Regions from separate parts of the Lysinibacillus sp. NPDC097287 genome, predicted to be linked through region 1. Evidence: riboswitches for the same ligand, from Rfam matches in the RefSeq annotation. Region 1 holds a riboswitch; each other region holds the start of a gene.

Evidence for each region. Region 1 has a riboswitch for S-adenosylmethionine ahead of metK (methionine adenosyltransferase). Riboswitches for the same ligand answer to the same signal wherever they lie in the genome.
Region 2: linked by a shared signal. The riboswitch ahead of ACIQ2D_RS11420 (cyclase family protein) and the one ahead of metK (methionine adenosyltransferase) in region 1 are both predicted to bind S-adenosylmethionine.
Region 3: linked by a shared signal. The riboswitch ahead of ACIQ2D_RS19595 (bifunctional homocysteine S-methyltransferase/methylenetetrahydrofolate reductase) and the one ahead of metK (methionine adenosyltransferase) in region 1 are both predicted to bind S-adenosylmethionine.
Region 4: linked by a shared signal. The riboswitch ahead of ACIQ2D_RS17460 (methionine ABC transporter ATP-binding protein) and the one ahead of metK (methionine adenosyltransferase) in region 1 are both predicted to bind S-adenosylmethionine.

The regions. Positions count from the first base shown of each region.
Region 1 covers NZ_JBIWCX010000006.1:20,420-28,300, reverse strand. Annotated here, with positions in the region: gene ACIQ2D_RS10355 (alpha/beta hydrolase) at 1-390, opposite strand, end outside; gene ACIQ2D_RS10350 (gamma carbonic anhydrase) at 755-1,267, shown strand; gene metK (methionine adenosyltransferase) at 1,312-2,508, opposite strand; SAM riboswitch class I at 2,837-2,955, opposite strand; gene pckA (phosphoenolpyruvate carboxykinase (ATP)) at 3,156-4,742, shown strand; gene ACIQ2D_RS10335 (alpha/beta fold hydrolase) at 4,794-5,624, opposite strand; gene ACIQ2D_RS10330 (vWA domain-containing protein) at 5,713-6,378, opposite strand; gene ACIQ2D_RS10325 (helix-turn-helix domain-containing protein) at 7,006-7,452, shown strand; gene ACIQ2D_RS10320 (alpha/beta hydrolase family protein) at 7,849-7,881, opposite strand, start outside.
Region 2 covers NZ_JBIWCX010000007.1:25,095-32,975, forward strand. Annotated here, with positions in the region: gene ACIQ2D_RS11405 (DUF4272 domain-containing protein) at 1-159, shown strand, start outside; gene ACIQ2D_RS11410 (hypothetical protein) at 209-562, opposite strand; gene ACIQ2D_RS11415 (DUF2225 domain-containing protein) at 583-1,266, opposite strand; gene ACIQ2D_RS11420 (cyclase family protein) at 1,825-2,562, opposite strand; SAM riboswitch class I at 2,654-2,755, opposite strand; gene ACIQ2D_RS11425 (YuzC family spore coat inner layer protein) at 2,870-3,271, opposite strand; gene ACIQ2D_RS11430 (50S ribosomal protein L25/general stress protein Ctc) at 3,469-4,101, shown strand; gene ACIQ2D_RS11435 (MFS transporter) at 4,156-5,349, opposite strand; gene ACIQ2D_RS11440 (winged helix-turn-helix transcriptional regulator) at 5,460-5,843, shown strand; gene ACIQ2D_RS11445 (aldo/keto reductase) at 5,911-6,756, opposite strand; gene ACIQ2D_RS11450 (response regulator transcription factor) at 7,383-7,881, shown strand, end outside.
Region 3 covers NZ_JBIWCX010000019.1:26,996-34,876, reverse strand. Annotated here, with positions in the region: gene ACIQ2D_RS19620 (SEL1-like repeat protein) at 1-93, shown strand, start outside; gene ACIQ2D_RS19615 (chemotaxis protein) at 284-781, shown strand; partial or broken gene ACIQ2D_RS19610 (protoglobin domain-containing protein) at 1,218-1,679, shown strand; gene ACIQ2D_RS19605 (methyl-accepting chemotaxis protein) at 1,833-2,450, shown strand; gene ACIQ2D_RS19600 (protoporphyrinogen oxidase) at 2,630-4,018, shown strand; SAM riboswitch class I at 4,156-4,256, shown strand; gene ACIQ2D_RS19595 (bifunctional homocysteine S-methyltransferase/methylenetetrahydrofolate reductase) at 4,466-6,313, shown strand; gene metH (methionine synthase) at 6,306-7,881, shown strand, end outside.
Region 4 covers NZ_JBIWCX010000014.1:46,150-54,030, reverse strand. Annotated here, with positions in the region: gene ACIQ2D_RS17475 (dicarboxylate/amino acid:cation symporter) at 1-1,069, opposite strand, end outside; gene ACIQ2D_RS17470 (MetQ/NlpA family ABC transporter substrate-binding protein) at 1,251-2,093, opposite strand; gene ACIQ2D_RS17465 (methionine ABC transporter permease) at 2,167-2,835, opposite strand; gene ACIQ2D_RS17460 (methionine ABC transporter ATP-binding protein) at 2,825-3,853, opposite strand; SAM riboswitch class I at 4,218-4,329, opposite strand; gene ACIQ2D_RS17455 (thioredoxin family protein) at 4,569-4,880, opposite strand; gene ACIQ2D_RS17450 (toprim domain-containing protein) at 4,895-5,236, opposite strand; gene gcvH (glycine cleavage system protein GcvH) at 5,334-5,714, opposite strand; gene ACIQ2D_RS17440 (arsenate reductase family protein) at 5,794-6,150, opposite strand; gene ACIQ2D_RS17435 (acyl-CoA dehydrogenase family protein) at 6,327-7,881, opposite strand, start outside.

The sequences.
Region 1 (7,881 bases):
TAAAGCGTTCGATAATTTACCTGGCTGTAATTTCAATTGCAACCATGGAGAACTTAAAATAATTCCTGCACACTCATACTTTCTCTTATGCATCATACGTAGTGCTAGTGTTGCACCTAGTCCATGCCCAATTAAAAAAACAGGTAACTCATATGAAAAAGCATTTTCTATAAGCTGTCTTGTATATTTATAATATTCTTTAAAATCCTCATCATGGGCACGTGAAAACTGCGCTTTTGTCCCATGATTCGGTAAATCCCCCATTACTACGTGGAAGCCTTCCATTCTAAGTTTTTCTATAAGCCACGCATACCAGCGGTGATTCTCATACGCACCATGAAGAACGGCAATTACAGCCTTGGCTTGTCCATCAGCTTCCCATTTCCACATTTAACATACTCCTCCTGAAACTTAGTTACACAATTATTATAACGAATATCATGATTTTTTAACATTATTCGACGATTTATCTAAACAATCGTCGAATAATATTAAATACTACTGATGTTTGTAGATCTACATGTTGTAGGATTTTTAGCCATCTTCGCATAGTTGTAGCAAGCTTTGGCTACTATTTTTATTGTAAACGAATATATCGAACAAGTATGATACAAAATCTGGATGAAGTATTTTTCTTATTTAAGTGATGCTTCTAGTATAATTACTAAATGGCGTAATTGATTTTCACCTTTCTAATAACTTGCGTATTTGATACGATAATATCACATCACGTAAAAGAAAAGAGGCGGTTAATTTGATCTATCCTTTTAAAGATAAAACCCCAGACATTGATCCATCTGTCTTTATTGCAGACTATGCTACTATTACAGGCGACGTCAAAATTGGGGCTGAATCAACAATTTGGTTTAATACGGTTATTCGAGGGGATGTATCTCCTACAATTATCGGTAAACGAGTAAGTATTCAAGACCTTTGTTGCTTACATCAAAGTCCTAAATTTCCACTAATAATTGAGGATGAAGTAACAGTTGGTCATCAAGTGACACTACATAGTTGTACAATTCGGAAAAATGCTTTGATCGGCATGGGCTCTATTATTTTAGACGGGGCTGAAATTGGCGAAGGTGCCTTTATCGGTGCGGGTAGTCTAGTACCACCGGGTAAAGTAATTCCTCCTAATAGCTTAGCTCTAGGACGCCCAGCCAAAGTCGTTCGTGAATTAAATGCAGAAGATAAAGAAGATATGGAACGCATTGTTCGTGAATATGCTGAAAAAGGACAATACTATAAATCACTGCAAGAATAAGGGAAAAGGGGAACTAAGATAATTTCTTAGTTCCCCTTTAATCATTATAGACCAGCTTTAGCTCTTAATACGTCAGCTTTATCTGTCTTTTCCCATGGTACATCTAAGTCAATACGACCGAAGTGACCATATGCTGCTGTTTGTTTGTAAATTGGGCGACGTAGGTCAAGCATTTTAATAATACCTGCCGGACGTAAGTCGAAGTATTCGCGGATCCATTCCACGATTTGGCTTTCTTTTACTTTACCTGTACCGAACGTATCAACAGCGATTGATACAGGTTGTGCTACACCAATTGCATAAGCAAGTTGTACTTCTGCACGATCTGCAAGTCCAGCTGCCACGATATTTTTCGCCACGTAACGTGCTGCATACGCTGCAGAACGGTCAACTTTTGTTGCATCCTTACCAGAGAATGCACCACCACCATGACGCGCATAACCACCATAAGTATCAACGATGATTTTACGGCCAGTAAGACCTGCATCACCTTTAGGTCCTCCGATTACAAAGCGTCCTGTTGGATTAATGAAGTATTTTGTATTTACATCTAATAATTCACTTGGTACAACAGGTCCAATCACAACTGCTTTCAAATCAGCTTGAATTTGTTCAAGTGTCACTTCTTCATCATGTTGTGTTGAAATAACAATCGTATCCACACGTACTGGACGGTTATTTTCATCGTATTCAATCGTTACTTGTGTTTTACCATCTGGACGTAAGTATGCTAGTTCGCCTGATTTACGTACTTCGGTAAGACGACGAGCTAATTTATGTGCTAAGCTGATTGGTAAAGGCATAAGTTCAGGCGTTTCGTTACATGCGTAACCAAACATTAGACCTTGGTCTCCTGCGCCAATCGCTTCGATATCCTCTTCTGTCATAGTTCCTTCGCGTGCTTCTAATGCTTGGTCAACACCTTGTGCAATGTCTGCAGATTGCTCACCGATTGCAACTAATACAGCTAGGTTTTCAGCATCAAAACCGTACTTCCCACGCGTGTAACCAATCTCTGCTACAGTATCGCGTACGATTCCTTTAATATCTACATAAGTAGAAGTAGTAATTTCTCCTGCTACCAATACTAGGCCCGTTGTTACAGTAGTTTCACACGCTACACGTGCATTTGGATCTTCTGCTAATATGGCATCTAAAATTGCATCCGAAATTTGGTCACAAATTTTATCTGGATGTCCTTCTGTCACACTCTCTGATGTAAACAGTCGACGGTTTGTCATTTGGTTTCCTCCTATTACTCTTGCGAATAGTGCTCGCGAAATTAATACGGTACTCATTACCCATGTCAAGTTCGCTCCAAAGGGAATGAACTTCAAGCCGTTGTTGCTGTCGTTTCACTTTCGCACAAAAAGACACGTTGTTGCTGTCGTTTCACTTTCGCACAAAAAGGCAGCTGCTGCTTAAACACGAGGATTTCGAAAGGCTTATCCCTACTTATAATAAGGAAGAAAATAAATATCGCTACTACGGTAGTTATTTTTACAAATAAAAAAATCCTCTACCCACGCTTATACATGAGGAAAGGATTTGTAATTTCGTAACCTTTCACTCTTATCGTTCAAGGGAAATTCCCCTGCATCAGGTTGGCACCAACGCATAACGTGAAATAAGTTATGCAGGTTGCCGGGTTTCATAGGGCCTGACCCTCCACCAGCTCGGGATAAGAGTATCCGTTCAATTCCACATAATACGCAAATCAGTTGCCTATGTCAAATATTTTATGACGTTTTCGCAAATTGTAATAAATTCTCATAAATATTTTTTTGAATTAGTATAGATTATTTAGTCAATTGTGTTATACTATTTTTGAAATTAAGAAAATCTCCCTGACTCAGGGAATACTATAAAAAAGGATGGTATTTAATCGATGAATTCAGTAGAAATTGCAAACGAACTGAAGGAATTATTAAGCGGCGAGAACATTAAAGTTCAACTTTCAGTACCACAATTAGTAGAAAAAGCTACATCTCGTGGTGAAGCATTGTTAACAGTAGATGGCGCAGTTAGCGCAGAAACTGGTAAATACACTGGTCGTTCACCTAAAGATAAATATACGGTAGAAGAAGCAGGCTCAAAAGATCAAATTGATTGGGGCAATGTAAACCAACCAATTTCATCTGAAGTATTTGATAACTTATATGTAAAAGTAGTGAACTACTTAAAAGAAAAAGATGAACTTTTCGTTTTCAAAGGCTTTGCTGGCGCTGATAAAGATTCACAATTAAGCATCCAAGTGATCAACGAATACGCTTGGCACAACCTTTTTGTTCATCAATTATTTATCCGTCCAACAGAAGAAGAATTAGCATCTCACGTTGCAGACTTCACAATCGTTTCAGCTCCTAACTTCAAAGCAGACCCTGCTGTTGATGGTACAGCTTCTGAAACATTCATCATCGTGTCTCTTGAAAAGAAAGTCATCTTAATTGGTGGTACTGAGTATGCTGGCGAAATGAAAAAATCAATTTTCGGTATCATGAACTACTTATTACCACAACAAGGTATCCTTTCAATGCACTGTTCAGCAAACGTTGGTGAAGCTGGCGATGTAGCACTATTCTTCGGACTATCTGGTACTGGTAAAACTACGTTATCAGCTGATGCTGATCGCAAATTAATCGGTGACGACGAGCATGGTTGGTCTGATAATGGCGTATTCAATATCGAAGGTGGTTGCTACGCAAAAACTATCAATCTTTCTGAAGAAAAAGAGCCTGAAATTTACCACGCAATCCGTTTCGGTTCTGTATTAGAAAACGTTGTGGTTGATCCAGAATCTCGCGTATGTGACTACGATGACGGTTCATTAACTGAAAACACGCGTGTTGCTTATCCAATCGATTACATCGAAAACATCGTAACACCATCTGTTGCAGGTCACCCAAAAACAATCGTCTTCTTAACAGCCGATGCTTATGGGGTATTACCTCCAATCAGTAAATTAACAAAAGAGCAAGCAATGTACCACTTCCTAAGTGGCTTCACTTCAAAACTTGCTGGTACTGAACGTGGCGTTACAGAGCCTGAACCAGTATTCTCTACATGCTTCGGTTCTCCGTTCCTACCACTTCCAGCAACAGTTTATGCTGAAATGTTAGGTAACAAAATCGACGAGCATGGCGCACAAGTATTCCTAGTTAACACTGGTTGGACTGGCGGCGAATACGGCGTAGGTTCACGTATGAAGCTTTCTTATACTCGTACAATGGTACGTGCTGCAATCGACGGTAAATTAAACAACGTTGAAACAATCCAAGACGCGGTATTCGGATTACACATCCCAACAGCTGTTGAAGGTGTTCCAACTGAAGTACTTAACCCTCGCGATGCATGGGCTGATAAAGCAGCTTATGATGTAAAAGCAGCTGAACTTGCTAATCTTTTCAATGATAACTTCAAGAAATTCTCAAACGTTTCTGAAGCAATTACAAAACTTGGCGGTCCTTTAAAATAAGACACATTCAAAGAGGAGACGAATAACATCGTCTCCTCTTTTTTTTACGATCTATAAGGATTTCACAATATCATAAATAACCTGATTCAACTCTGGTTGATGGACGCCAACCATCGTATAATGATTACTTGGTGTTACAAATGTTTCAATATTTTTTGTATAGTCCTTTGTGTCCTCAAAAAATGGGGCCGCAAACAAAGCAGGGAGAGGGCCGATCATACCAGTTGCTATCACTAACAGTACTGGACACTTCACTTTTCCTGCAATTGCCTTTGGATTATAGTCTGCAAAGCCTTGTAAATCTTCATTTATATTTCGAGCATTCATTTTGCTTTTCCATATTCCATCAGTCTCTACTACCTCGTACAATACTGCCTGTTCAATTTCTTCAGACCAAGTAATGCCTAACATCGTATAAAGTAGCCGCATCTCTTGTAAGTACTGCTCTTTTGTCTCATACGTTTTTTGTAATCGACTTAGTGATGGCTGTAGCATCATACTAAGTATAGGGTCAACTTTACAAGCACCATCTAAATAAACCGCCCCTTTTACATGCGGATGCTCACTAGCAATAATCGATGTGATAAATGCCCCCATCGAATGTCCGATAAGTATCGGTTCGTCTATTGCTAGTTTTTCTAGTAACAGTTGGATATCTTTTGCATGTTGTGGTACAGAACTCTTTTCTGCCGGGTCACTTTCCCCTCGCCCTGCCAAATCCACTGTCACCGTTTTAAAGTCTTCTTTCAACAGTTGGACTAAATGATAAAAATTATGCTGATGTCCCGTTAAGCCATGCAAAAATACAATCATGTTCTCACCTTGTCCATCAATTGTTACCGCTAAATTCCTTCCTCCTACGTCTACAAGCAATTTCTCCATTGCTCCACCCCTTTTGTGAAAGAAAATTCTAACAATTAAATGATAGCATGAGAGAAAATCAATCACAATTGCTTCAAAAATAACCTTATTACATAATCTGTTTTTCTTTTGCTTCTTTTAGCCACACAGGAAACTCCTCAAGTAATTGCTCATATAACTGTTCATCACTGACAGCTTCCATACTATCTAGATGAAAGAAATTAGCATTATCGACTACGCGTCCCTCCATTGTATCTAACTTACGTAAAACATCGAAGTTCGAATCTCCAATTCCTATAAATTGCCAAAACAAAGGTTTATTCGATGATTTAATAATAGAGCGCTTAATGCTAGCCTTACATCCCCCATCATTAATGAAAACAATAAATACAGGATCCTGACTAGGCTCTTCATATACATATTTTTTTATAACATCTGCCATAACTTGTGGCTCATCATTACGTCCAAATTTATGCACACTCGCATTATTTATGATTTCACGATCCACATAGCCAATAAAATCTTTTTCAGTTACCGCAGGCAGTCTTGAAAATTCATTATCATATACCCACACGTCTAGTGCCCCATCATCATCAAACTGACTGGCTACAGCGAGCATTCGTTCAACGGCCTCCTGTACTACACCCTCACTATAAAGCTTACGCATTGAACCTGAAATATCTAGTACAATCCCAACACGTGCGACAACACCCTTTAATTTCTTCTTCTCTAATACAATCTTAGCGGCTTGCTTCTTCAAATTAATAGAATTCATCTCACAACACCCCTGATAGTTAATAGATTACAAATAAATTATACAATATAATACAATTAAACAAAAATAAGGTTATGACCCATAAATTGTGGGTGATTTCCGATGGGCGTCCAGCCCCCACCCCAATCAAGGCGTTGGTTAAGATTAAATTTTGATTATACATTACTCTAAATCCTTGATTTTACGGCATATAAAAAGCTATCGTTTCGAATAAAGATTGATCAAAACGATAGCTTTCTTTTATTTTTTAGAACTGTGTTTTTATAAAAAAGATTGATTTTTTTAAATATTCCCACTCCACTAAAGCACTCCGTTAGCTTAAGTACACTATTTCACAAATTCTAGATTTCCTTTCAGTTATTACAGGAATGCTGCTCTTAGCGAAATAACAAAAGAACTCTTATAATTAAGAAAACCCCATAAAAGACACTGACTAAACTGCCACTGTAGCAGTTTACAGAAAGTCCGCTAAATATTTATTTTTGTAATAATTAATGAGTAAATAAAGGACTATACACAAAAATAAACGCTGTTTCCAAGGGGCAACTAATAGTTTACATCCCTGCAACGATACGGTTCTTTAATTTTTTAGTGTAAGTAAATATACTGTGGATAGGAGTTGATCATATGTATTTTTCTTCAAAAATAAAAGAAGAACGTCAAAAGCATAATATGTCACAACAACAGCTTGGAGAAAAACTTAATATTAGTAGACAATCTATTTCCAAATGGGAACGTGGAGAAAGTTACCCTAGTATTGAATTGTTAATTAAGTTAAGTGACATATTTGATATTACTCTTGATGAATTAGTAAAGGAGGATAATTCTTTGAAAGAGCAACTCATAAAAGATAGCCAAAAATTAGTCTATCCAAGGTGGAAATTATTTTTTGATATTCTTCTAATAATTGGATTTTTAATCATACTAGCTAAGATATTCATTGTAATAGGTAATAAGTTATTTGATTTAAATATTGTGTTCTTACAGGATTCTCTGTTATTTCAAATTGGACCTTTTTTTATGACTATCATTGGAGCAATTGGCAGCGAATCTCTAGCCAAAAAATACAAATAATCATTTTGGATTTAGAGTTATACACTAATTATTTAGGAAAGTCCCTTCAAACTATCTGAAGGGACTTTTTTCAGTATGTATCTTCTTCAACAAAACTGCTTCGTTAGTTTAAGTACATTTCTTCACAATCTTTATAGCGATATCCACATAAATATCCAATTAAAATCATCTCACCTCTAAGAAATCTACAGAGATGAGATGATTTTAATCAAACTTTATTATAAATAATCAATCTTTTTTACAAAGCTACACAAGGAACATTCTAATATTGATATCCTCTTTAACCAAAATTAGTCCAATTTATTGTAAAAACCGAAGCGAGCACTGATATATAAGATACATGTGACGAACCATATAAAAACAGTCATTCTGATAATAGAATGACTGTCATGTTCTTTATTGTGATTTCATCCAGTTACAAAGCTTTCG
Region 2 (7,881 bases), on a different contig from region 1:
ATTTATAGATTGCACTGGGCTTGTGTAAATAGTCGAATACATGAACAAGAAGCACCTGCAGGTATGAATGAAAGTATCATCATTGAAAGACGTAGGGGATTATTCTGGATGATGGGGCACCTTGATGAAGAATGGGATCATATTTCAATGGATACCTAACTGAAGATGACAAAAAGGGCACTTAGCATAAAGGGTGCCCTTCCTTTTATTATTTATAGTGATATGTGCTTGGTTGTCGGTCTCTTCGTTGAATTTGTTTAAACCATGCTTGATCTTTTTCTTCTTGTTTTAATGTATTGACGATGGAGGATGAACAGCTAACACAGGTTCTAGCTTGCGTAATTTTGCCACATCGTTCGCACGGGGCACCAATATTGGGGAAAATAGTGTTTTTTAGTTTTCCTGCTTTCACCCATTTATAAAGCAAGTCGGAAGAAACGCCTGTTAATTCAACGACTTCATCATTTGATAAGTTACGATTGTTTTTTCTTAGTAAAAAATGAAGTAATTCCGAAAAAATATCTTCTTCTCTCGCATCTAGTTTTTTCCCAAACAGCTGCATTCTACTTCGCTCCCCGCCTTTTAATTGATGGTTTCGGTGATATTGATAGGGTTCTCGTCATACTTATAATTTTCCCAACGATTACGGGCTAATTTCCTGTATTTATTTGAAACGCTTCGATCCGAGATTAAGCGGGAGAATCCCTTCTTTGCATCTTTTATATCTCCAAGACGAAGACTCAACTCTGCATTTAAAAATTGAATTCGCTCCTCGCCTTCTTGATTGGTAGCAAAAGACTTGCTGTAAAATTCCCTTGCAGACTGTAAGTAGCGCATTTCAGCTTCAGGGTCATTTTTTAATCGATAGAGCCACGCTATTTTCAAAGCTAGGTTTGCCATTAGAAGAGGCTCTTCCATCGAAGATTTTGACACAAGATAGGCTAGCTTGTAGCTAACAATCGCATCATCTATCGTGCGCTCCTGGCAAATGTTCACCGGTTTTTGGAGCTCTTTAATGTACAATTCATTAATCAGTAGCATGAATGGCCCATAGGTTCTTGTCATGGACTTATGATAGGCATAGCCACAATGAGGACAGACAGCTACTTCATATAATAATGGATTCAAACCTTCATAGACTGGCATGAAATCGGTATGTTCTTCAATGATCTTATAGCGATTAGGACGTACTTTGTATGTTGTAAAATGCTTCTTGCAAAATTTGCAATCTACATTACTTTCGTAATAGTAAATGTTAAATCCCATAAGAACCAACTCCTTTACATCGGGTTAATTATCGTTCCTTTTGTTCTAGTAATACTCTGTATGTAATAATTCAATATATTTAATCAATGTTCTCTTATTCTATCAATTATATGTAATTTGGTATACTCCTTTGGAATTATTAATACAATACCTGCTACTTTCTCATATTGTTTTTAAGAGCAAAGATTACTAAATTTGTCTTACAACGGCATCTGTAGTTGGTGGAGGATTTGATAGTAGTTAATTAAATTAAGTGCAAAAGTTGCTCTATATAAGCAACTTTATGGTGTTATTCAAACCAATCCAGATAGGTGTCGACTATTGAACGCTGTAGTATAAAATGACCACTTGTGAATTGTATGTGAATAATATTATGCCAACTTACATTTTTTCAAAGTGTAACGTTGGAATTGAAAGTGTTACTCGGAGCTATTAGCGTATTTTTATGAAGTGATAGAAAAATGTTATAGAGTAACTAGAGAAGGGCTATCAAAGTCATTAAAAATGATTTTGATAGCCCCTTTTTATTTTAGTATTTTACATTTTTAAAACATATAATCAAGGCAAAATAGCAAATGAACGTACAGGGAACCCAGATGCTTTTTCGGGTTTCGGAACAATATTAAAAATAATTGCACCCTTTGGTGGTAGCTTATCCAAGTTCGTCATGAGCTCGATTTGATATGTATCTTGGTCGAGTACAAAATATTCACCATCTAACTTGCCGTTTTTACGAAAATCAGCTGCTGAATCAGTGTCGAATGTTTCATGACCTATAGCATTTACTTTTCGTTTTTCAAATAGAAACTTTAACGCTTCAAATCCCCAACCAGGTATATGATTATTTCCATCCTCATCTTTATTGTTGAAAGCTTCTTTATCAGGCCATCGTTTACTCCAATCCGTACGAAGTGCAACAAATGTCCCAGCTTCAATTCTTCCGTATTTTTCCTCAAAGTCAAGAATATCTTGCACACTTAACGAAAGGTCATTATTGGATTCTGCTTCCTTGGATTTATCAATAACGACAAGTGGTAGGACAAGCTCTTTCAGTTCTAATTCATCCAAGTAGCGTGTATCTCGAACGAAGTGAATGGGTGGATCGATATGTGTTCCGTATTGTCCAGGAAAAGTGAATTGTTGTGCAAAAAATCCATCTTCATGTGAGAATAACGTCTCAAATTTTGCATCGTCAAACATAAAAAAGTGTGGCGAATCTTGTCCAAATGTGTGTGTTAAATCGACCCATTCTTTTGATTTCAATAGTTGAAGTGCTTGTAAAAGATCATTTGTCATAATGTGTTTCCTGCTTTCCTAATATTTTAGATAAAAAAAGAGAACCCAATTTGTAAAAGAGGGCCCTCGTGCATACTAACTGAAGTTATTCCTCTCATCTTTAAGGTGATTTTCACCGATTGGAATTAGCAACATGCTAGAGCTGGTTGCTGAGACTTCATAGGGACAACCCATCCGTCTCTCTTGATAAGAATATAAGTGTGTGAATTTTCGGAAATATATTACAGCCACTTTATCATATTAAATAGAAGTTTACAAGTTCAATAGGGATACTCTGTTAATTGATGTATCCACTACTTTTTTTGATTCACCAATCTAATATTAATGTCAGTCCACAACAAGCATGTTCAGTAAAACGAATTTGAATGCCATCTGGTGTGAATTTTGTGTCGAACTTAATAGTAATACCAGTTGAGGTAATTAATCTGTCAACTTCTGCTTTATTTGAAAGTTGTGCAGCACTCATGAGATTGTGGGCGAACTGTTCTGAATCTGCAATTTTACTTGTTAGCAACTGAGATTGTTGCATTATGGCCTGCATACTTTTCGCTGAAATCTTTAATTGACGCGTGTTTACAGGTGGAAATGAATTATTATTTGTCGGCATTGCCAATTGACTAGGGAATTGAGCGAGAGACGAATGATTTGCCATTACCCACATCGGATAATGATTTGAGTAGGAATAATAGGGATAGTAATTGTAATACAATAAAATTCCTCCAATTCAATAGCTGATATTATATCTTATGAATTGTTCTGCTTTTAGGTGTAGCGTGTGATTTTTGGTTTGAACTCGAATGTGCAGCTACTTTTGAACAACGATTTAGTCAATGATTTAGGTATAAAAACTGGTGTAACGGGCAAAACCTTTTATGTGATGAGTTTCCATGGAAGGGGAGAATGATAATGAGTTCAGTATTAACTGCAAAAAAACGTAATGCAGGCCCTCAATCGACTTTAACTAAGCTTAGAAAAAGTGGTGATATTCCTGGTGTCGTTTATGGCTATCAATTGGCATCTACTGCAATTTCACTGGATGCAAGAGCGTTTGCTAAAGTGTTAGCGAAAACGGGGACTAATGGTGTATTTCAATTAGAGGTTGATGGGAAGAAAGTGAATGCTGTACTAAATGAACTGCAGCGTTGTGCGTTAAAGGGCAATATAAAGCATTTAGATTTTAAATCCATCAATATGACAGAAGAGTTGGAAGTCGATCTCCCTGTGACACTAGTAGGGGATGCAATCGGCGTGGCAGATGGTGGTTTTCTTTTACAGCCACATCGAGAGGTTAGAGTGAAGGTGAAACCATCAGATATACCAGAAGCACTAGAAATCGATGTGTCGAATGTGGCGATTGGTACTTCACTGTATGTCGCAGATATTCGAAATAAATTCCCGTTTGAAATTTTAAATGAGGATGACTATACATTGGTTGCAATTACACCACCACCTGCTGAAAATAAACAAGAAGAAACAGTAGATGGAACGCCTGAAGTGATTGAAGCAACAGGAAAAAATCCTTCTGGACAAGAAGAATAATCTAAACAAATAGGCTACGTCATAGGTCAATGCTTTGACTTATGACGTAGTTTTTTAATAGCTGTCTTTTTGTTTGTTTTCGAAAATTATCCATATTAATGTGACGATCGCTGCAAGCATGACCATTAGGAAGCCATAAATGGGTGTATGTTTTAATGATTGATATTGTACAACCAATCCACCTACGTAAGATCCTAGAAAAATTCCGATATTGAAGGCAGAAATATTTAACGCTGAAGCCATCGTAGTAGCTGTGGGTACATATTTTTCAGATAGCTGAACGGCATAGAGTTGTAAGCCGGGTACACTCATAAACATGAATAGCCCCATAAGTAAAACCATAACTAGACCAACAATCTGAGATTCTAATGAAAAGTTAATGCCTAGTAGTGCTAGAGCAAGACTGATAAAGATGAAGAATAATGCGCGTAAAGGATTATTATTTGCAAGGCGTCCTCCTACAGTATTTCCTATTGCTACACAAATCCCGTAGACGACTAAAATAACTACGATTGCTTGAGGGGAGTATCCCATGTGTTTTTCTAAAATGGGAGATACATATGTGTATACGACAAATACGCCGCCGTAACCGATTGCTGTAATGAAAAGAATTAACAGCATTCGTACATTACCCAAAACTTTACCCATATCACGTATCGAAATTGGATTACTCTTTGATAGATTACTTGGCACGAGTAATGCATTGCTTATTAAACCAATTATGCCGATGATTACGATGAAAACAAATGACATACGCCAGTCTGTTACTTGACCGATGAAAGTCCCTAATGGAACGCCGGTCACAGTTGCCAAAGTCAAACCTGTAAACATAAATGCAATGGCACTTGCGCGTTTATTTGGTGCTACGACATCAGCGGCAATGACAGCGGCAATCGACATAAATACACCATGTGCTAAAGCTGAAATAATACGACCTATTAGTAGTAACGAGAACGTAGGTGCCATAGCAACCCATAAGTTACCGACGATAAAAAGTGCCATGACGAGTAATAGAACCTTTTTACGATCAATTCGAGACGTTAAAACTGTTAAAAGTGGTGCTCCAATTGTTACACCTAATGCATAGATTGATACGGTTAAGCCTGCAGTACTTAATGAGATACCGAAGTCATTTGTAATGAGCGGGAGTAGCCCCACACTTATAAATTCTGTAGAACCAATACCAAAGGAACTGATCGCTAGAGCGAGGAGTGTTAGTTTGGCATTTGGTGTTGTTGATTTTGTCATAATATTGAGCACTCCTTTGATATTTTAAATAGGGTGTAGTATTATTCATACGTACTAAAGAAGCATGTAGGGTACTTTTAGTTACTTTTGAATAATACAGGGGGTTCACGATGAAGAAAGTTTATAATATTGGTGTTGAAGCCACGCTTGAAGTAATCGGTGGGAAATGGAAGCCTATTATTCTATGTCATCTCAATCACCATGGCCAGATACGTACGAATGAGTTTCGTCGATTAATTCCTGGTATTTCACAAAAAATGTTGACGAGTCAATTGCGAGAATTAGAGCAATGTGGATTAATCAATCGTAAAGTGTTCAATCAAGTACCACCCAAGGTTGAATATTCATTAACACCGTATGGACATGAACTGGAGCCCGTGCTTAACTTACTTTGCACGTGGGGTGAAAACCATATCGAAAAATTAATTGATAATGGTGAAGATGTTCTTCTAATGCAACGTGATGAGGATATTGCTGTTATGCAACCATCTTAATATAAGTGAAAAAGTCTTAAGGTAGATACCTTAAGGCTTTTTCTACTTGTGTTGTTATGAAGTTCTATTACAGTACGAAGTCAAATTCTGCTGGGTCTGGACCAACACGTTTGTCTAGGTTCATGGCATTCATTACTTCCATTTCTTCATTAGTAAGGCTGAAGTCAAAGATGTCTGCATTTTGAATCATACGTTCTTTACGTACTGACTTAGGAATTGTGACAACACCATTTTGAATATCCCAGCGTAAAATAACTTGTGCATTTGATTTGCCGTATTTTTTTGCGATTTTCGCAATCGTTTGATCTTCAAGAAGTCCACCTTGCATTAATGGCGCCCAAGCTTCTAATTGAATATTGTGCTCTTGGCAGAATGAACGTAACGCTATTTGTTGTAAACGTGGGTGGAATTCTACTTGGTTAATAACTGGTGTTACGCTAGCTGTTTTTAATAAGTCTTGTAAGTGAGATATGTTGAAGTTGCATACACCGATTGCTTTGATTTTGCCCTCTTTGTATAGATCCTCAAGTGCTCTCCATGATTCTGCATATTTATTTTTACCTGGCCAGTGAATGAGGTATAAATCCAAGTAATCTAGTCCTAATTTTTGTAGGCTTTCTTCATAAGCTGCTACTGTTTCGGCATAGCTTAGACCAGTATTCCATACTTTAGATGTGATGAATAAATCCTCACGTTTTAAACCAGTAGATGCTAGTGCTAGTTTAATGCCCTCACCAACACCTGTTTCGTTACCGTAAATAGCAGCAGTATCAATGCTACGGTAGCCAACCTCAATCGCATTTTTTACGATTTCTGCTGTTGCATCGTTTTCCACTTGGAATACACCAAGGCCAAACCCTGGCATTTCTACTCCATTATTTAATTTGATTGTATCTTGTAAACTATTAATCATTATTTTGTCCTCCAGTTGAGTCGGTATTTCATTGCTTTTTTATTATGTAGCCTTGCATGCATTAAAAAAAGTACGCACTTTTTGGTTTCATAGAAACGTAGAGGTTCCTATTGTGTCGTATCAACTGTTGAGCGCTTTGACTTTTTTATAATTTGTTTGCTGAAGATAAGTGGATGAAGTCATTCGATTCAAAGCTACCTACTATGAATTCCTTGAAGATTAGTAAGATCTTATATAAGCACTGGGTATATTTATTTGAAAATTTGATAGATGAACAAGTAAAAAGAATAGTTTTTTATCCTAATCTGGGGGCGACATTTGGGAAAAGGGTATAACAATATAAGAATGCTCGCTGATTGAAGTGGAGGCTGGGCGACTCCTGGGGGATAAGTGTTAAGGAACGAAGGCTAAAAGCGTCACGTCCTGTGACAACGCCTTCGTGACCAACATCCTGTTGCCCTGAAGCGGCTTATCAGATGACCCCCCTGGAAAGCGCCCAGCCGGAACGGAAATCAACCCCAAGGTATGGTGATGCCTCAGAGTATTAATTGATTGGTAATTTCAGTAAATGTATACTGGTACAGAATGAGTATTTCAAATGACTTGAAAATAGGAGATGATTGCAGTTGTTTCGTATTTTATACATAGAAGATGAAAAAGAAATTGGGCAATGGGTGACGAAGGAGCTAACAGAAAGAGGATTTGAGGTTAGGTGGTTAGAGTCTGGCGAAGGAGTTGAGAAGTACATAGGATTTGCCGATGTTGTCATTTTGGATGTTATGCTGCCTGGATTAGATGGCTTTTCTATCGGGAAAAGAATCAAGAGAGAAAATAGTGAATTACCGATTTTAATGCTTTCCGCACGCACAGCGGTAGAAGACAAAATTGAGGGGCTAAACTTTGCAGATGATTATTTAACAAAACCTTTCCATCCGGATGAACTAGTAGCGCGTGTGGAAGTATTACTAAGGCGATATCAAAAGAATGATGATGTATTAGAGCTTCAGCACCTAAAAATACATACTAAAGAGTTGCGAGTAATAAATAGTAATGACAGTGAGGAAATCCAATTAACGGGTAAGCAGTTTTATTTATTTCAATATTTTATTCGTCATTTAAATCAAA
Region 3 (7,881 bases), on a different contig from region 1:
AATATTGAAGAAGCGAAAAAATGGTACCGATTAGCGGCAGATGCAGGTGTTGAGGAAGCCTATGAAAAGCTTCAGGAGTTAGAGAAATTATGACCGGAAATAGGGAGAACCTATAACGGTAAAATAAATTCTAAAGGAAAAAGTTATTCGCCATAGTTAATTGGTGTTATTTCAATATATATTATTTGTTATTGCAGACATGATTCGATACAAAAAAGGTTTATTGTAGAGGTGTTCGAGGCAATATAGTAACAATGAGGTTTTGAAAAGGAGCTGGTTGTGAATGGACATCTCAAATTCATCGGTACAGGAAAATGAACAGGAATCAAAGTTACGTGTGCTCCAAGAAGTGTTAGTTGGGCAACGCGATGATCTTTCTTTGTTATGTAGTATTATAGAGTATCTAAAGAGTCACAAAAGTGTTGGGTTGGATAACCAAGATACAAAGAAGTTTACAGAGAAAATTCAAGTATTAAAATTACGCCAAAGAAATCGATATGAACTGATTGATAAGGAAATTAACGAAAACCTTTTTGAGATAAAAACAGGTAAAGTAGATAGCCGTTTGTTTGCTGGGTATGGTAAGGAAATTCGAAAATTGGAAAGTGGACTTCGTACGTTAATTTTGTTTACATGCGATGTTATTGAAATGATGACATTAGGTTCTACCGTAGAAGATAGAGTAAATGATCGCATTTACTATTTTGATAAGCGTTCAATATCGTTAGAAAATGAAATGCTTGCAATGCAAGGTAAAGTGACAACTATTTATAATAATTAGGATATCCGTTGTTATGGATATCTTCTTTTTTTGATTTTGATAATTGTCTATCAGATTTCAAAACTTTACCTATGAATTAAATTACCAATTAAAATTTGGAAACAAATTCATTAATTTTATTTATTTTACAATAAATGCTAAATTAATGTATAATCAATAATTGTAATTTCAATATAAATCATTTAAAGGTGATTTTATTGTGGATTTATTAACAATATAATGCTTATTTCACTATGATTTTGATATGGGGTTTTGGGATAATGTAATATGGGGTATTACGGAATTTATTGATGAGTCGGTAAAATATTTAAATAAACGGAAATGGAATAATGCTCAACTATTCCAATGTTATATGTGAGTGAAAGAGGGAAAAAGTGTGATTTTTCAGAAGAAAAAAAAGGTTGCGGTTTTAGATTTACAACAATATGCTGTCAAAATGGATGTGTCTAGTCATCCGTCCATACGGAAGCAAATTGAAATGTTAAATTTAACAGAGCAAGATCTACAATATTTAAAGGCGTTTAAGCCGTATGTAGAGGAAAATATTAATCACATTGTTGATCGATTTTATGACATGATGGGAACCGAGCGTAGTTTAACTGATATCATTAACAAAAATAGTTCTGTTGAAAAGCTGAAAATCACCTTAAGTCGCCATATTATTGAGATGTTTAACGGTATAATTGATGAAGAATTTTTTAAGAGACGTATTAGTATTGCAAAGGTTCATGTGCAGATTGGATTAAAAACTCAATGGTATATTTGTGCCTTCCAAGACTTATCGATTTCCTTTATTGATTTGGTCGAAAAATATGTCGAAAACCCGGTAGATCAATTCAATACTATTCGTGCAATCTCAAAAACTTCAAATTTTGAGCAGCAGCTGGTATTAGAAGCATTTGAAAATACGGTCGAGAATTTAAAGCTAAAGGTAGAAAGAGAAAAAGTAGCAGTTGAGAGAAAAATTGTGGCTTCTTCAGAAGGACTTGCTGCTATTTCACAAGAAACGAACGCTGCTTTTCATTTGTTGAATACACAATCAGATGGAATTATGCAATTAGCTAAAAAATCCCTAAGTGTATCTGCATTAGCTGAAAATCAGGCGTTAGAAGGAAGAGAACGCCTACGTAATCAGTCTACAAACATGCATAATATTATCCACTCACTTGACGATATTACAGATAACATTGAACAACTTGCAGATATGTCTAAAGAAATGGAAAGTATTATGAGTGTTGTCACGAATATTGCAAACCAAACTAACTTATTGGCATTAAATGCTGCGATTGAAGCAGCTCGCGCTGGAGACGCGGGAAAAGGCTTTAGTGTTGTTGCTGATGAAGTCCGAAAATTATCAGATCAAACAAAGGAATCTGTGACGTCAGTCGCTGAATTATTAAAAAATACAAATGAACGAACGGACAAGCTCGTTCTTTCGTTAAGTAATATTCAGCAGGAGGTTACTTCTGGTGAGGAAAATATGGCGCAAACAGAAGGGCAATTCAATAAAATTTTAGATGCTATGACGGAAGCGAAATCTCAAAATGATTGCATGGAAAAAGAGGTGAAGGCTGTTACTGGAATTGTCAGTGAGCTAGCAATCGCCTTTGATGAAGTGACGCACTCAGCAGATAAGTTGGCGAATGTTGCACAAGACTTAACAGAATAAAAACGAAGAAAATGCTCGGTAAGTGATAGGGGAACTTACTGGGTATTTTTTTGCCTTTAGGGTGTAGAGACTATAATAGCTAGCTAATTATAGTTTCTAATTTTGTAAAGGGTTCTGCGTAATTTTTTGGTGAAAAGGTCTATAATTAAGAGTAAAAAAGAAAATGGGAGCGGATTAGGATGAAGACAGTAGCTGTATTAGGCGGTGGCATTACGGGTTTATGCACGATGCATTATTTACAACGACAAGTGTTAGAAAAAGGTCTAGACGTTAAGCTCGTATTGATTGAACAAAATACATACTTAGGTGGGAAACTGCGCTCTGCATATGAGCAGGGCTTTATTATGGAAACAGGTGCTGATTCCATTGTGGCACGTCATAAGGGTGTTATGGAGCTAGTGAAGGAGTTGGATTTTGAAGAATCTCTTGTATATAACGAGACAGGTACATCTTATATTTATACAAATAATGAGCTACATGCAATTCCAACAGATTCAACATTTGGTATTCCAATGAGTTTGGCTTCGTTGGAATCAAGTACATTGGTGACGTCAGCAGGAAAGCAGGAAGCGTTAAAAGATTTTACGCTGCCAAACGTAGGCTTCACGAAAGAAAGTTCGATTGGTGAGTTTTTAACGTATTATTTAGGCGAAGAGCTAGTGCAAAATCAAATCGCCCCAGTACTTGCTGGAGTATATTCTGGAGATTTACACCAACTATCGATTGCTTCAACATTACCGTATTTAATCGATTATAAAAATGATTACGGTAGTATTATTAAAGGTTTTGAAATGCATCGCGAACAATTTGTCAAAGCGGCAAATAAAAAATTCATCTCCTTTAAAAATGGTTTATCGGCACTAATAGATCGACTTGAGGAAACATTAACAGAAGTTGAAATACTAAAAGGTGTAGCGACAACAGCTGTTGTGAAAAATGACAATGACTATACAATTTCTTTAGCGAATGGCGAGACAATAAAAGCTGATCATGTTGTAATGGCGATACCGAATGAAGCCGTACAGCGTTTATTAAGAGATGAGTCTTTAAATGAGTATTTTGAACAATTCAGTACAGCTTCAGCTATTACAATTTATTTAGGATTTGATGTGCCAGATACGGTGTTGCCGGCAGATGGAACGGGTTTTATTGTTTCACATAATTCTGATTTGCAATGTAATGCTGCTACGTGGACGAGTCGAAAGTGGAAACATACCTCTGCTGAAGGCAAATTACTCGTGCGACTTTTCTATAAGAGCATTAACCCTGCATATGAGCAGTTACGTGCGATGTCAGAGGAAGAACTAGCAGAAGTTGCTTTGGAGGACGTACGAAAAAGCTTAGGAATCGAAGATAAGCCAGTAGTAGTTAATGTCGCGAAATGGATAGATCAAATGCCAAAATATGATTTAGCGCACCATGATGCATTACAAGGACTAACTGCTGAGTTAGAAGTAAAGTATCCAAACTTATCACTTGCAGGGTGTTCTTATTTTGGAGTTGGCATTGGCGCTTGCATCCAAAATGGTAAAAAAGTTGGCGAGATGATAGCTGGAAAACTTGTATAAAGGTTTTTTCCATATAGTAGGGGAAACATAAAATTGATGTGTTTTAGATTAAAATTTCTTTGTTCGGTGAAATAGTCTTGACGTCAACGAGCGTAAGCGATATGATTCTTTTAATTATTTAAAAAATTCATACAATATTCTTATCAAGAGAAGCCGAGGGACTGGCCTTATGACGCTTCAGCAACCAACTTAATGTCAGGTGCTAAATCCAGTAGACCTTTTGGTCAGTAGATGAGAAGGAAAAACAATTACGACTCGTTAAAGCCTTCTTTTTGTAAAGAAGGCTTTTTGCTTTATTCAGCGTTAGAACGCTGAATAAAACAAAAGCCTCCGGCGGATGTCACAGATTTTAAAAGTAATGAATTGTGCATACACAATTCAAAATCTGGACGAAGATCCGCTAGAGCGAATTTTATAGATGATATGCGACAGAGGGGGCTAAAATTTATGGGATTGCTTGAAAAGTTAAAAACACATGTGCTAACAGCAGATGGTGCAATTGGCACGTTGTTATATGGTTATGGTTTGGAGTACTGCCACGAAGAGATGAATGTGCAACGACCTGAGTTAATTGAAAAAATTCATCGTGAGTATATTGCGGCAGGTGCTGATATTATTCAAACGAATACATACGGAGCGAATGCTATTAAACTAGCACGGTATGGTTTGGAATCACGTGTACAACAGTTCAATGAAGCTGCAATAACAATTGCCAAACGATCAGCTGCAGATGGTGGACAGTTTGTACTAGGCACAATTGGTGGGATTCGCGGCATTCGTAAAAGTGACGCGACGCTGGAAGAAATTTTAACAACAGTTGAAGAGCAAGCAACAGTGTTATTGGCAGGCAATCCGGATGGCCTTCTACTTGAAACCTATTATGATTTTGAAGAATTAACAGCAACTTTAAAGATGCTAAGAGCAAAAACACAGTTGCCAATTATTGCGCAAGTATCGATGCATGAGCCAGGTGTATTACAAAATGGAATATCATTGAATCAAGCGTTACATGAATTAGAAGCATTAGGCGCGGATATTGTTGGGGTAAATTGTCGTTTGGGTCCGCATCATACGATTCAAGCGTTTGAGGGAGTGGAGTTACCTAAAAATGCATTTATGTCGGCTTATCCAAATGCCTCCCTTTTAGATGTGGAAGATGGCCGTGTGGTCTATGAATCTGAAGCGGATTATTTTGGACGCGCAGCGGTTGCATTACGTGACCAAGGTGTACGTTTAATTGGGGGATGCTGTGGTACGACACCAAAGCATATTGCTGCAGCTAAAAAGTATTTAGAAGAGTTAACACCTGTGCAAAACAAATCTGCGAAGCCAGAAAAGATTGAGATCGTGCGTGAGCCGGGACCAACAACGTACGAACCTCTTCATGAAAAGGTGAAGCGTGAGCGTTCAGTTATAGTGGAGTTAGATACACCTAGACATTTAGAAATAGATGGCTTTATAGAGGGCGCGAAAAAATTATATGAAGCTGGTGCAGATGTAGTGATGATGGCCGATAATTCTTTAGCATCACCACGTATTAGTAATATCGCGATGGGGGCGTTGGTGAAGCAAATGCATGGTGTGCGTCCATTGACGCATATTACATGCCGTGATCGTAATCTAATCGGCTTGCAGTCACATTTAATGGGCTTAGATGCATTAGGTATTCATGACATTTTAGCCGTTACTGGTGACCCGACAAAAGTGGGTGATTTCCCAGGTGCAACAAGTGTGTACGATGTGTCTTCAATGGAATTAATTCAACTGATTAAGCAGCTAAATGAAGGTGTGTCATTCTCGGGCAAACCATTGCGTAAAAAGGCAAACTTTTCTGTGGCAGCGGCGTTTAACCCGAATGTACGTGTACTAGAGCGTGCAGTGGCACGACTTGAAAAGAAAATTGAGCATGGTGCAGATTATTTCATCTCTCAACCTGTTTATACAAAAGAAAAGATTGTAGAAATATATGAGGAAACAAAACATTTAGAAACGCCTATTTATATAGGGATTATGCCTGTAACGAGTTATAAAAGTGCAGAGTTTTTACACCATGAAGTACCAGGCATTAAATTATCAGAGGATGCATTAGAGCGCATGAAGGCATGCGGCAATGATAAAGACCTTGCAACAAAAGAGGGTCTTGCAATTGCACGTGAACTTGTAGAAGTAGCAGCTGAATATTTCAATGGCATTTATTTAATCACACCGTTTTTACGTTATGATATGACGCTTGAACTAATGAGCTATATAGAACAACTGGACGAACAGAAAAAAGGGGTAAGTACAAATGGCTAAGCACTTGATTGAAGAGCAACTAGAGAAACGAATTTTAATCCTTGATGGCGCAATGGGTACAATGCTTCAAAACGAAAACTTAACAGCGGACGATTTTGGTGGGGAAGAGTTAGATGGCTGTAATGAAAACCTTGTGCTGACAAGACCTGATGTCCTTGAAAAAGTACACCGCGAGTATTTAGAAGCAGGTGCAGATATTATTTGTACGAATACATTTGGTGGAACCCCTCTTGTATTAAATGAATATGATCTTGGAGACAAAGCGGATGAAATTAATACACGTGCCGTTGAAATTGCACGTAAAGTGGTCGATGAATTTTCAACATCTGATTGGCCACGTTTTGTTGCGGGGGCTATTGGGCCAACGACTAAAACGTTATCAGTAACAGGTGGTATTACATTCGATGAGCTTGAAGAGAACTTCTATGTGCAAGCAAAAGCTTTAGTTGAAGCGGGTTCAGATTTAATACTTTTGGAAACTAGTCAGGATATGTTGAATGTAAAAGCTGGTACACTAGGTGTTTCACGTGCATTTAAAGAGACAGGTAAAGAACTACCAGTCATGATTTCGGGAACAATTGAGCCTATGGGTACTACTCTTGCAGGCCAATCCATTGATGCATTTTATATTTCAATTGAGCATATTAAGCCGTTATCAGTCGGCCTAAACTGTGCGACTGGTCCGGAATTTATGACTGACCATATTCGTACATTATCAGAACTTTCTACAGGCTATATTAGCTGTTATCCGAATGCTGGTTTACCAGATGAAGAGGGTTGCTATCATGAATCACCCGAGTCACTTTCGCAAAAATTAAAAGGCTTTGCTGAAAAAGGTTGGTTAAATATTGTTGGTGGTTGCTGTGGTACGACACCAGCACATATTGCGGCAATCCGTGAAATATTAAAAGACCAAAGGCCACGTCCTTTACCAGAATCAACACATGGTCACGTTGTATCGGGCATTGAATCTTTAATATACGATGATTCTATGCGTCCATTATTTATCGGTGAACGTACGAATGTTATTGGTTCACGCAAATTTAAAAATTTAATCATTGATGGCAAGTTTGAGGAAGCTGCTGAAATCGCACGTGCTCAAGTGAAAAATGGTGCGCACGTGATTGATATTTGTTTAGCAAACCCAGACCGTGATGAACTAGAAGACATACGTGGCTTCATGCAGGAAGTTGTGAAAAAGGTAAAAGTGCCATTAGTAATTGACTCTACTGATGAGAAAGTTATTGAAGAAGCATTAAAATTCTCGCAAGGTAAAGCGATTATTAACTCTATTAACCTAGAAGACGGTGAAGAGCGTTTTGATGCGGTAATGCCACTTGTGAAAAAATACGGTGCGGCTTTAGTAGTTGGTACGATTGACGAGCAAGGGATGGCTGTTGACCGCCATCGTAAATTAGAAATTGCTGAGCGTTCTTATAAATTATTAACGGAGAAATGGGGCTTAGCGCCTGAAGATATTATTTTTGACCCTTTAATGTTCCCAGTTGGTACAGGGGATGAACAATATATTGGCTCAGCACTTGAAACAATCGAAGGAATTCGTTTAA
Region 4 (7,881 bases), on a different contig from region 1:
ATAAAGCAATCATCAATGCTACCATTGTTTCATCAAAGCCAAGCATTGATTGAAGTAAACCTAGTGCTGCCACTACTGCACCACCAGGAACACCTGGAGCTGCTATCATTGTGACACCTAACATAAAGATAAAACCTGCATAACTTGTAAAGCTAATGTCCATACCATTCATCATCATTACGCCAAGTGAGCATGTTACAAGTGTAATCGTGCTCCCTGATAAATGAATTGTCGCAAAAAGTGGCACTGTGAAACTCGATACTTTTTCTGATGCACCAGCTTGTTGTGCCTGACGAAGCGTAATTGGTATTGCCGCTGCTGACGATTGTGTCCCAAGAGCTGTAAAGTATGCCGGTAGCATGGCTTTAATCAACGTAAATGGATTTTTCTTATTTAACGCACCCGCTGTTGTAAATTGAATAATTAGCATTACCCAGTGCATAACGATGATTAACAAGAATACAACTGCAAACACAGATAAGATTTTCGCTACTTGACCACCGAATGTCATGTTCAAGAAAATACCGAAAATGTGGAAAGGTAGTAATGGAATAATAACAAATGAAATTACCTTTGAAATAATTGAATTAAACTCCTCAAAGCCACGTTTCATTACGTCACTGTTAATAGCAGCCATCCCAATCCCTACTATAAATGCGAAGATTAATGCCGCCATTACGTCCATTAGCGGAATCATTTCTACTTTAAAGAATGCTTGGGCTAAAAATTCCTCTGGGTTTGCCATACTTTCCGCACCCTCATTAGAAATGAAGTTCGGCAACACATTACGTGCTACAAAGAATGCGAGAAAACCTGCTACTAATGTTGAAAAATATGCAAAGAAAGTAGCTAGACCTAATAATTTACCAGAGCCCTTACCAAGTTGCGCAATCCCTGGTGCGATAAATGCAATTATGATTAATGGTACTACAAAGTTTAAGAAGTTACCGAATAAGCCGTTAAATGTTGCAAATACACGTACAAATGGCTCTGGCATTAAGTTACCGAGCACTACTGCTAGCAAAATAGCTACAATAATTCTTGCTAGTAAACCAAATTTAAGTTTCATCTATATGTCCTCCCCATAAAAACAAATGTCTTTTTCAAATACACTAACAGTAATTTATCATAAAAAACTGAGTTAATACAGGGTTTCTAAAATAGTCGGAATCATTTAATTATTATTAATTTTCAAACAAAAAACTCCCCCTATACGTGTGTATAGGAGAAGCTCATTTTTTTCTTTTATATTATTTAACCGGTACGACTGCGCCTTTCCATTCTTCAAGAATGAAGTTTTGGATTTCTTCAGAAGTTAATACTTCTAATAATTTTTTAATTTCTGGTTTTGTTTCGTCACCAGCACGAACAGCGATGATGTTTACATATGGAGACTCTTTATCTTCTAAAGTAATTGAATCTTCCATTGGGTTTAAGCCATTATCGATAGCGAAGTTAGAGTTGATTAGTAAAGCATCGCCTTCTCCGTTTTCGAACATTTGTACAAGCATTTCAGGTGCGATATCTGCATCAAATTTTAACTTTTTAGGATTTTCAACGATATTTGCTTCAGTTGCAGCTGTTTTGTCAATTCCATCTTTTAATTTGATTAATCCTTTTGCTTCAAGCAATGCGAACATACGGCCATGGTCTGAAACTGAGTTTGATAAAATAATTGTAGCGCCTTCTGGCAACTCTTCAAGTGATTTATATTTTTTTGAATATATGCCGATTGGCTCGATGTGTACACCACCAGCGTTTACAAAATCATAACCGTTGTCCTCAATTTGTTGATCCAAGTAAGGGATATGTTGGAAATAGTTTGCGTTTAGCTCACCAGAATCTAAGTCTTGGTTTGGTAGTACATAGTCTGTATATGGTTCAATTTCTAAATCTACGCCTTGTTCAGCTAAGATTGGTTTAGCTTTTTCTAGGATGACCGCATGTGGTGTATTCGAAGCACCTACTTTTATTGTTACGTTCTCTTCATTTCCTGAAGCATTTGAGCCTGCATCTTCTTTTTTATCTGTACCACATGCGGCTAAGGCTAATACAAGTACTGATAAAAATAAACCTGATAAAAACTTTTTCATTTGTCTACACTCCCTTTGATCTTGTCCAAAATATGTTAGCGGTAATTTACCGGAATAACCTTATATCACTTGTTTAGCGTTTATCTGATTTCGTTGTAATTGTATCGCCAATCCATTGGATGATGAATACAACAACTAAGATAAAGATGGTAGCCATTAGTGTTACATCTTGGCGATTTCTTTGGAATCCATCTAAGAAAGCTAAGTTCCCTAATCCACCAGCACCAATAATACCAGCCATCGCAGTGTAACCAACTAAAGCTACAGCTGTTACGGTAATCCCTGATATAAGAGCTGGTAATGATTCTGGAATTAATACTTTCCATATAATTGTGGACGTTTTTGCGCCCATTGAACGCGCCGCTTCAATTACACCCTTATCGATTTCACGTAATGCGATTAACACCATACGTGCATAAAACGGTGCTGCACCAATGATAAGTGCAGGTAAAGCTGCGTTTGCCCCACGAATTGTTCCTAGTAAAAACTTTGTAAATGGAATTAACAAAATGATTAATACGATAAACGGAATCGAACGGAATATGTTAACGATTGATCCTGTTAAGAAATTGACCACCTTATTAGCCCATAATTGATGAGGGCTTGTCAGGAATAATACGATACCAATGGCTAATCCAAGAACAAAAGTAACGACCGTAGAAATTGTCGTCATATATAATGTTTCATATGTGGCTTCCCACATTTTTGTCCAATCAACGTTCGGAAAGAGACTAGTTAACATTTGCAATCACCTCCGTTTGAACTTCAACTGTATTTAAATATTTTAAGGCCTCTGACACATTTGGTGCAGAACCGTCAACTTGTACAATAAGCGTACCGTATGGGCCATTTTTCGTTTGTGAAATATTCCCGTGTACAATGCTTACTTCTACTTCAAATTTCTTCACTAATTGTGAAATGACAGGTTGCTCTGTTTTTTCACCAACAAACATAAGCTTCACAAGCTGTCCTGTTGGGTAATGAGCCTTTAATTGAGCAATTGTTTCTTGTGTTTCTTTCGTATCCGTAATTTGCGATACAAACTTTTTCGTAATATCTGCTTGTGGTGCTTGGAATACTTGTAGCACTTCGCCACTCTCAACGACTTCCCCAGCTTCCATTACTGCAACACGATGACAAATTTTACGAATGACGTGCATTTCATGTGTGATCAGTACAATCGTTAAGCCAAGTCGTTCATTAATGTCGACTAATAAATCTAAAATCGCATCTGTTGTTTCGGGATCGAGTGCAGATGTTGCTTCGTCACATAGAAGGACTTCCGGATTGTTTGCAAGCGCTCTGGCAATACCCACACGCTGCTTTTGACCACCTGATAGCTGTGAAGGATACGCCTTGTCTCTTCCTTCTAATCCAACTAATGCAATAAGTTCTTTCACACGCGTGTCACGCTGTGCTTTTGGTACACCTGCGATTTCAAGTGGGAAAGCGATATTTTCTGCTACTGTTCTTGACCAAAGTAGATTAAAATGTTGGAAAATCATACTTACTTTTTGTCTAGCATCACGAAGCTTTTGCCCTTTGATTGCTGAAAATTCTTGGTTATTCACCGTCACCGTACCCGATGTCGGTTTTTCTAAACCGTTTAATAAACGAATCATCGTACTTTTACCAGCACCACTGTAGCCGATAATGCCAAAAATTTCACCTTTGTTAATAGAAAGGTTTACATCTTTGACTGCTGTTAATTCGCCATTCGCGGTTTTGTACTTCTTCGTTATATTTTGAAGCTGTATCATAGCGAAAACTCCTTTTCTTCATAATCAATTACGCATTGGCGTAATCGCGTCCAGATTTTGAATTGTGCTTAGGCCTGCGTGATGCAGGTCAGTTAGCTGTTGTCGCATGGATGCGACGCTTTTAGGCTAACCTCCTCTTTCTCCTCTCAAAATCTGCTTCTGACGCTCCGCTTTCGCGCACAAAACATCTGTGACATCCGCCGGAGGTTCGATATTCATTCATCGCGCCACTTGTCGAAGTGGTTGTTTCCGTAACTTATCGTTACAATGTTGATATAGGAACACATTTGTTGAATGCATATAAAAAGCCCCCTCCACTCACAAACAAGTAGAAGGGGCCACGTATCATATACGTTGAACCGTTCTCTCATCTGTCAAAGAAAATAGAAATTTCTTTGGGTGATTTGGCACCTTTTCACATTCGTGATGGTTGCCGGGCGTCATAGGGCACTTCCCTCAGCCACTCTTCATAAGAGTTCGATATTTATTGTTTTATCAATTTCGCCTTGGCGTAATTGCGTCCAGATTTTGAATTGTGCCTGCACAATTCACTCCTTTTAAAATCTGTGACATCCGCCGGAGGCTTTAATTTTATTCAACCAACATAAATATGTCATGTAAAAAATACAACACATATTATCTACAACAAAAAATGAAATAAGGAATAATGCTGAATAAAATTAATATAGTTGTTACTTTAACACGCTAACAAAGTTCAGTCAATTGATTTCTTTAATAATTCGTACAAAAATGGTACGGATTGAAAAGCATATACTTTTTCTGTCACTTTACCGCTATCACAAACAAGTAAACAAGGCACACTTTCAATGTGGTAATCATATGCTAACTGCTCCATATAATTGAGATTCGCCTTACCCAACAGTAAATCTGGGAGAAGCTGCTCAACAACGTCCATCATTTTTGAAGCTACTGCACATGTTCCACACAACGGCGTGTATAAATATAACGCGGTTTTGACACCCGACTGTACAGATGCTTCCCACTGTTCTCTTGACCAATCATCCATTTTCTCACGCAACCTTACAAAATGTATTCTTTATGAATAGAGAAATGCGCACGTAATAAAATCGCCGCTAGCACCCTTCTTGGCGTTGTCTCTACTTCTTTATATGTCGGCATTGTCCGTAAATGTTCTGCCTCTGGGTAATGTCTGTCCATCAACGCACGTAATTTTTCTCCTGATGCATCCGCATCAAAAAACGTGAACAGCTCGTATTGCTCATATGGATCCAGTAATTCCTCTAATTGATGAATACCAATTGTGCCATTTGTACAAAGAATCGTGACTTCTTCATTTAATATTGGCGCGATACGAAGCTTATCAGATCGCCCCTCAACAATCAAACATTTCCCTTCAAACACAGTGGCCACCCCCATTTACACTACTTACCTAACTTCTCCTTAATATAAGAAAAAACGCCGGAGTAAATACACCGACGCTTTTTATTCAAACTTAAAATTATTCTTCGATCATTTCAGTGTATTGTTCTGCTGTCATTAGGTTATCAAGTTCTGAAGCGTCAGAAAGTTCAACAACAATCATCCATGCTTTATCGTATGGTGATTCATTTACGAATTCTGGGCTGTCTTCTAAGTCAGCATTTACTTCTACAACTTTACCTGAAACTGGTGCGTATAATTCTGAAACAGTTTTAACTGATTCTACGCTACCGAATGGATCGTCCGTTTTAATTTCGTCGCCAACTTGTGGAAGTTCAACGAAAACGATATCTCCAAGTTCAGATTGTGCGAAGTGTGAAATACCAATACGTACTTTTCCGTCCTCTAATTTTACCCATTCGTGTTCTTCAGAATAACGTAAGTCTTTAGGTGTGCTCATGAAAAATCCCTCCAAAAATATGTAATTCAATCACTTTCAGTGTGCCATAATTTATCAGTAAAAACAAGATTGAAAGCTGTTATTTCCAAGTCTCGCCAAATTCTGATTCTTTAAATCCTAATGTCACTTTTTCACCGTTTGTCACAATTGGGCGTTTAATGAGCATGCCATCTGACGCAAGTAATTCTAGCTGCTCATCTTCAGTCATTTCGGCAAGTTTATCCTTTAAACCTAACTCACGATATTTAATACCAGATGTATTGAAAAATTTCTTCAACGGTAACCCGCTTACTTTCCAATAACTTTCTAATTGTTCCTTCGTTGGTGTTTGCTCTACGATGTGAACATCTTCAAAAGCTATACCATTGTCATTAAGCCATTTTTGTGCTTTTTTACATGTTGTACATTTTGGATAGTTAATGAATTGAATAGTCATGGGTAACGCCTCTTTCATCATTTTTCTGTAGTATACCATCTGAACGGTCACAGATAAAATAAAACTCTATTATAAGAGCTATCCGTCAATTCAGGGATTCTATTCGTCCGTTTTATCATTCTATCCGTCTAAGCAAAAAAAGCCCAGCTACCATTACAGTAGCCAGGCTAACATTATTAAACTACGAATTTTTCAGCGTCGATTAGCTTCACTGAAGCCTCACGTTTTTTCGCGATTAAGTTATAAGGATTGTTGCGTGTTAGTTTACGTAATGCAGAAAGCGTCATACGCGCTGCATCACCCTCTACTGCAGCAATAATTGTATCTTTTGCTTCTTTTTCGATTTCCGCAAATGCTTCTTGGCAGAAGATTTGTGTGTAAAGGAGTTTTTGGTTTGCCTTTTCAACGCCATCACGAGCAATTGCTTTTTCAGTACGTAACACTGCAGACTCCATTGCGAATAATTGATTCGCGATGTTCGCAATATTTACAAGTACTTCTTGCTCTTGGTCAAGTTTCGCACCATAACGTTGTGCTGCCATACCCGCTGCAAGTACTGCAATTTTCTTCGCATTTTTCACCAGATATTTTTCTTGAGCTAAAGCTTCTGTTCCTACTTCTTCAGGCATTAGCATTAATAACTCTGTTTGTAAGTTTTGTGCTACTTGAAGTAGTGGAAGCTCACCTTTTAATGCTTTTTTCATGAATGTGCCCGGCACGATCATGCGGTTAATTTCGTTTGTTCCTTCAAAGATACGGTTAATACGAGAATCGCGGTAAATGCGCTCTACTTCGTATTCAGCCATAAAGCCGTAACCACCATGTAATTGCACCGCTTCGTCAGCAATATAATCCAATGTTTCAGAACCGAATACTTTTGCGATTGAACATTCAATGGCATACTCAGCAACTGCACCTGCAATCACTTTACCTTGCTTTTGCTCTTCTGGACTAAGTTGGCTTAAACGGTCTTCGAATAAACCTACTGTACGATAGTTTAATGACTCAGACGCATATAATAGAGACGCCATCGTCGATAATTTTTCTTTCGTTAAGTTGAAGTCAGAAAGCTTCGTTTTGAATTGTTGGCGTTGGTTTGTATATTGAATAGCAAGCTCTAATGCACGTTTAGAACCACCAATTGTGCCCACACCTAATTTATAACGACCAATGTTTAGAATGTTAAAGGCAATTACGTGACCACGGCCCACTTCACCTAATAAATTTTCAACAGGCACTTCTGCATCTTCAAGTACTAATGTACGTGTTGATGAAGATTTAATCCCCATCTTCTTCTCTTCAGGACCTACTGAAACGCCGTTATACGCACGTTCAACGATAAATGCAGTGAATTTGTCGCCATCAATCTTTGCATATACAACAAATACATCAGCAAAACCCGCGTTTGTAATCCATTGCTTTTCACCATTTAAAATGTAATGTGTTCCTTCTGCATTTAAATTCGCAGTCGTTTTAGCACCTAATGCGTCAGATCCTGAACCTGGCTCCGTTAATGCATACGCTGCAATTAACTCACCTGAAGCTAGTTTCGGTAAATATTGTTTCTTTTGATCTTCATTACCGAAAAGTACAATTGGTAATGAACCAATACCAACGTGTGCACCATGTGTAATCGAGAAACCACCAGCTACTGACATTTTCTCTGCGATTAATGCAGAAGAAACTTTATCTAAACCAAGACCTTCGTATTCTTCAGGTACATCTGCGCCT